2 regions of the Paenibacillus sp. J22P218 genome follow, and region 2 is predicted to be linked to the other one. Evidence: a T-box and tRNA genes for the amino acid it is inferred to sense, from the RefSeq annotation. Region 2 holds a T-box; the other holds one or more tRNA genes.

Region 1 (3,215 bases), on a different contig from region 2:
CGTTCCCCATATTTTTAATGTTCCCATTGTAACTTTTCAGCCATACCGTTGCGGACGTGTTTATTGTAGGCCATCTTTTCAGCTAATATTCGGGGATAGTTGTCTATATCGTATTAAGCCGATTCATAATGTTGTCTTCTTCGCCGGTCTCAAACGTAAAGATCGAAAGCCTATGGCGATCAATTGATGACAACTCTGGCTCCATATCAAAAAAGAACCTTCTCAGGTTCTTAAAGTTTGTTTTGGAGCGGGTGATGGGAATAGAAAAGAGCCTGCTAATGAGCCGCCTCTAGTTCTGCTATTCGTTAATTACTGAACCGAGATGTGTATCCATCACAGCCCTTTATATATTCACTACAAAAACTATCCCCAGTTCCCGGCGTTATAATCATAAAAAAAAATACACCTATTACGCAGATAATAAAAAGCGCAAACAGGATAGTCCCGCATCCGCAACCACCATTTACTTTGTTTTCTACGGACTCCTGATCTTGAGGTTCTTGAGGTTCTTGAGGTTCTTGAGGTTCTTGAGGTTCTTGAGGTTCTTGAGTTTCTTGAGGTTCTTCTTGACTCATTCAGCAGACCCCATTTCAGCAATTTGATTGTTGATTTCGTCTAGGCCGGATAGGTCTTCCTTGTTCCTTTCCAAAACCGATAAATCTATCCCCTGTGTTTCTATCTTAACCACACCCTTCTCATAGGAAACACTAGCTCCGAATGCCTCCGTGATGTCCCTTACTCGAGCGCAACTCTTAGCATCAACAATGTTGGCGTTGCTAAGAGCTTGTCCGTCCAGTGTTACTCTAGCTTCCTTTTGAATAATCTCCTCTACCTTTGAAACTCCGGCCGCCATTGCCTATCCAGTGACCATCACAAAGACTCTCATTATGATGCAGATAAATATTTTCTCATGTGCAAACTTTATACCCAATTTTTGTATATAGTATAGCATACTAGGATTGGGTATGGGTATGACTTGAAGCTACCGATCGGCTACGGCCAGTAGGCCCCTGCAAGGATAGCGTGGTTGTGTCCTCCAACTGAACATGTAGATGCTCCTGAATTCGCTTTTTCATTAAGGTCTGTCTGCAGATCGCTTCCCATATCCATATTTCGTATGTCGCTCCAGTCAACAAATCGACCACAAGCCGCGTAAAGGCGAACTGGAGCTGGTAACAGCTGTGTTTGAAGAGTAAGTGAAAGGCGGAGAGTACGGTCGGTCGAACCCACGCTGCGGGAATTCTCTCCCATCCAAAGCTCCATAACACAAAAAAGAACCTCTTCAGGTTTTTGTCGTTTCGTTATGGAGCGGGTGATGGGAATACTCAACTTTTCGTACACATCGCGATTGCTTCGCTCTCTGTCCGTGCAAAAGTTGACGCTCGACCTTAACGGCTTGCTTCGTTTAGCCTTAACGGTCGGTCGAACCCACGCTTATAGCGTGTGGGAATTCTCTCCTATCCAAAAGCTCCATAACACAAAAAAAGAACCTATTCAGGTTCTTGTCGTTTCGTTATGGAGCGGGTGATGGGAATACTCAACTTTTCCTAAGGATCGCGATTGCTTCGCTCCCTGCCCGTGCAAAAGTTGACGCGCGACCTTGTCAGCTTGCTACGCTTAGCCTTAACGGTCGGTCGAACCCACGCTCTTAGCGTGCGGGGAATTCTCTCCCATCCAAAAACTCCATAACACAAAAAAAGAACCTTTTCAGGTTCTTGTCGTTTCGTTATGGAGCGGGTGATGGGAATCGAACCCACGCTATTAGCTTGGAAGGCTAAAGTTCTACCATTGAACTACACCCGCAAACAAGATGGTCGGGATGACACGATTTGAACATGCGACCCCCTGGTCCCAAACCAGGTGCTCTACCAAGCTGAGCTACATCCCGAATTAAGTATATCTTGCAATTAGTAAAGATGGCGCGGCCTAAGAGATTCGAACTCCTGACCTTTTGATTCGTAGTCAAACGCTCTATCCAGCTGAGCTAAGGCCGCAATCTTATGGAGCGGAAGACGGGAATCGAACCCGCGACCCTCGCCTTGGCAAGGCGATGCTCTACCGCTGAGCCACTTCCGCACGGTGTTTTCGTCAGCCGTTTCAATCAGTTAATGTCGCGGCGACAAGTAATAATATATCACCTAGAGAAACAGATTGCAAGTGTTTTTTGCGAAAAACTTATCTTTTTTAAAAATCCGCTGAAATCCGTTGATTTTACTGGCTTTTCCCCGCCTAGAAACAGTGACGGATAACCCATAACGAACACAGCTGGCAATTAAAAAAAGCCATGACTCCAATTAAAGAAGCATGGCTTTCCATTAGACTAAATAAGTGTTATGCTCCAGCGGCAGCCATAACGATTTCCGGCTGAGAGCGGCCCATCATTACTTTATCAGCGGTTGGCTGATCAGCAAGCGCGAACGGCAGGCATAGAGGTACGCCCGAACGCGGATCCGGTACGATATCGGCTTCGATATTGAAAACTTCGCGCATAATCTCAGGCGTAATAACTTCAATCGGTGAGCCCTCGCCTGCAACTTTGCCAGACTTAATAGCAATCATATGATGCGCGTAGCGCGATGCATGATTCAAGTCATGAACAACCATAACAACCGTACGATTGTTAAACTCATTAAGCTTCTGCAACAGATGAAGCACTTCAAGCTGATGCGCCATATCCAGGAACGTCGTCGGCTCGTCAAGGAACAAGATATCGGTTTCTTGTGCCAAAGACATTGCAATCCAAGCGCGCTGACGCTGACCCCCGGACAGATGATCGACCGGACGATCGGCGAACTCAGTCATGCCTGTTGCTTCAACCGCCCATTGCACGATTTCGCGGTCTTGCTTCGTCATCGAACCGAAACCCTTTTGATAAGGGAAACGACCGTACGAGACAAGCTCAGATACGGTTAAGCCGTCCGGAGCTGTAGGATTTTGCGGAAGAATGGCAAGCTGCTTCGCTACTTCCTTCGTCGATTGCTTATGAATCGATTTGCCGTCTAGAAGTACATTGCCTTTAGATGGAATCATGATGCGGGCCATCGTCTTCAGGATCGTCGATTTGCCGGAGCCGTTCGCTCCTACAAGCGCCGTAATTTTCCCCTGAGGAATTGCAATGTTTAAATCTTGAACGATAAGACGATCATCATAAGCAATGTCGAGATTCGAAGTCGTAAGACGAATCATTAGACATGCACGCTCCTTCCGTTGCCTGG
Region 2 (3,215 bases):
ACGGTTGGCGAAGGCTGCAAAAGGGCGGTTTTACTTCACCAAAGACCAAAGCACGCTTCCTGCCATCTTCAGTCGCGAGACGGTAATGATGTCTCGTACTTATATTGTGGAGCAGTCGTTTACGCCAGCAGTCGCTAGGGCTGCTGATTGGGGGAAGCTGTGGAACGGCGGCGTGCCAAAGATTAACGCTTATATCGCCGCAACAGCGAAAGAAGCGGCGGAAGTCGCTCTATTGACGCCGGATGGCGATCCACTGCTAGCCCGCTGGCAATATGGCTCTGGACGTTCTGTCGCATGGACAAGCGACGTTACGGGCAAGTGGGCACGCGATTGGGTGCAGTGGCCTGCCTTTCCAACCGTGCTTGCCGAATGGGTGAAGTGGACGTTCCCTCAGTTTGTGAACAATCCGTATTCGATAACGACCGAGCAAGACGGGGGCCAAGCCACTTTGAAGGTACGTTCAGAAGCTGACGCGGGCTCATTCGACAGTGCGCTGTCTGCGGGGATTGAAGACGAATCAGGCAGCTATTCCGTTCGCCGCTTAATGCCGATCGGGCCGGGAGAGTATGAAACGACCTTGCCTGCGACAGAACCTGGCGTTTATTTGGCTCAAATCGGACAGAAGTCGAACGGAAACGCAATTGAAGGCGGTACGACATCGGCTTTCGTCATTCCTTATTCGCCTGAATACCGATTATCGAACACGGACGGTCCAGAGACGATGGCTCAGATCGCCGCCACGACCGGCGGGCGCAAATTGCTGTTGGACGATCCTCAAACGGTATTTGATTTCAAGCCGCTGGAGGCTCGCAAGCCGATCGATTTGACGAATAAACTGCTCGTCGCCGCCTTGCTCCTTTGGTTGCTGGACATCGCTCTGCGAAGGCTGTCATTGCCTTATGGACGGATGCTCGAATGGGCGGGAACTTTGTTACGGCAACGCAATGGACGTAATCGCGGTCATACGAATGAAGTTTTAAACTCAACCAATGCGGTATCAAGGCTAAAGAGAAGGACAACCGAAGCAAGTCGCTTCTACGGCGGCGTGTCTGGAATATCTCCATCCAAAGAGAGCGACGATCGAACAAAGCCGAGTGATTTGTCACCTTTAGCGAATGCGACTGCATCTGTGACGAACACGAATCAACCCGGCTCGAGCGCTGCTCGGATAGAGCAGGATAATGCAACGGACGGAACGATCAACCGTCTGCTTGCTGCCAAAAACAAAAAGCGGAGATAGCCGCAGATATGGTTTTTCCAATAGCAACCGTTCTCCTTCATATGGACACGAGCGATAGGACGCGATACAATTCATATCAACGACTATAATAAGCAGCTACGCTTGAAGGAGATGTCTATATGACTCAGGAACTGACGACGCAGGAACTGGAACAAAAGCTTAAAAACGGCGAGTCTATCAATTTGATCGACGTTCGCGAGGTCGATGAATGGGAAGCCGGTCATATTAAAGAGGCACGCAACATTCCGTTATCGGAAATCGTTCAGCGTGTAGACGAGTTCCCGCAGGAAGAGATGGAGATCGTCATCATCTGCCGCAGCGGCGGACGAAGCGGCAAAGCATGCGACTACTTAGGCGCGCTAGGCCACACCGTTATTAACGTGTCGGGCGGTATGCTTGCTTGGAACGGCGAAGTTGTAACCGGCGAATAATCGCATAATGAGGAATATGGCGGCACTAGGCTTCTTAGCTTAGTGCCGCTATTTATGATCCCCCTTGACAATGCTAAGCGGCATCGTGTATAAATACGTTTAAGATATATTCAGAATTTTCACAAATCTAACATTAATGAACGGGACAGTAATCTTAGGACGGATAGTCGCAGCGAGCCGGAACAGTGGAAGCCGGTACGGATGTCTAAGATGAAGCGGGCCCGGGAAATGGTTTGTCGAAACGATTCCGCGCAGTCAAGGTCAATGCAAAGGCGGCTATCGGAGTAGACAAATCCGGTCAATGACCGTTATCAAATCGAGTGATTGAACCTCATTGCAGGTTCGATACTTAGAGTGGTACCGCGGGAATCAGCAAGCTCTCGTCTCTTTATTATTGGAGACGAGGGCTTTTTTGGCGTTCGGACTCGATTTGGCGATAACAAGGAGGAGGAATATAAAGTGTTGAAAGAACAACTGTTAACCGCATTAACTAATGCCGTAAAAAAGATCGCAACGGAAGAAGGGTTGGCGCTCCAGGACAAAGTCAATGTCGTAGTGGAACATCCGGCTAACGAGGCGAACGGCGAGTTCAGCAGCGGCATAGCGATGCAACTGGCGAAGCATCTAAAGCGTGCTCCTCTCGTTATTGCAGCTCAGGTTAAGGAAAAGCTGCAAGCTAATAACGCGATTATTCAACTGTTCGCAACCATCGATGTCGCTCCGCCGGGCTTTATTAATTTCTATGTCAATTGGGAGCAGTGGGCGAAGCTAATTGAGGATGGAGCAGCAGCAATAAAAGCTAAGAAGCAGCAAAAGCATAAGCATAAGGTACTCATCGAACATACGTCGATTAACCCGAACAAGTCTGCCCATATCGGACATTTAAGAAATTCCTGTATCGGTGATACGCTGGCTAGATTGATGAAGCAAGCCGGACATCTTGTAGAGGTGCATAATTACATCGACGACCTTGGCAATCAATTAGCCGATACGGTCGTTGGCATACTGAACACGTGGGCGGCTCAGTCGCATGCGAGATTTGGCGACTTCTGTTGGGAGACGTATGCGAAGGTGAATCAAGCGTATAAGGAACAGCCCGAATTGCTGCAAGAGCGTTCACGCGTACTTGCGCACCTGGAAGAAGGGGGCAACAACATTGCTTGGATGGGGCTGCTTATCGCAGAGCGCATCGTTAGCGAACATGTCGAGGAGATGAAACAGTTCGGGATCGATTATGATGTGCTCGTATGGGAAAGCAGTATCGTTAGCGGAGGATTCTGGGAGCGCACCTTCGAGCTGCTGCAGCAGACGAACGTTTTCAGACAGGAGCAGCAGGGGAAGCTTGCAGGCTGTTGGGTGCTTGGAAGCGTGCAGCCGTCACATGAAGCTGACAACCTGTCAGAGCCTTTAGAAGCCGAACAATCCGATCAGCAGCAAGGCGAACATCAAGCAGACAAGGTGCTTGTTCGCTCGAATGGAATTTTGACGTATACGGCTAAGGATATCGCTTATCATCTGTGGAAGTTCGGCTTGCTGGACAAAGA

The links. The T-box of region 2 lies ahead of AC0YN0_RS07355 (arginine--tRNA ligase). A T-box ahead of a tRNA ligase gene usually reads a tRNA of that ligase, here a tRNA-Arg.
Region 1: it encodes a tRNA-Arg, which carries the amino acid that the T-box ahead of AC0YN0_RS07355 (arginine--tRNA ligase) is inferred to sense. The anticodon was not compared.

Annotation. Positions count from the first base shown of each region.
Region 1 is NZ_JBWDNL010000007.1:388,148-391,362, forward strand. It holds gene AC0YN0_RS27400 (hypothetical protein) at 306-575, opposite strand; gene AC0YN0_RS27405 (hypothetical protein) at 572-853, opposite strand; tRNA gene AC0YN0_RS27410 (tRNA-Gly) at 1,730-1,803, opposite strand; tRNA gene AC0YN0_RS27415 (tRNA-Pro) at 1,812-1,888, opposite strand; tRNA gene AC0YN0_RS27420 (tRNA-Arg) at 1,918-1,994, opposite strand; tRNA gene AC0YN0_RS27425 (tRNA-Gly) at 2,002-2,076, opposite strand; gene AC0YN0_RS27430 (ABC transporter ATP-binding protein) at 2,332-3,186, opposite strand.
Region 2 is NZ_JBWDNL010000001.1:1,743,803-1,747,017, forward strand. It holds gene AC0YN0_RS07345 (VWA domain-containing protein) at 1-1,240, shown strand, start outside; gene AC0YN0_RS07350 (rhodanese-like domain-containing protein) at 1,360-1,671, shown strand; T-box leader at 1,799-2,062, shown strand; gene AC0YN0_RS07355 (arginine--tRNA ligase) at 2,131-3,215, shown strand, end outside.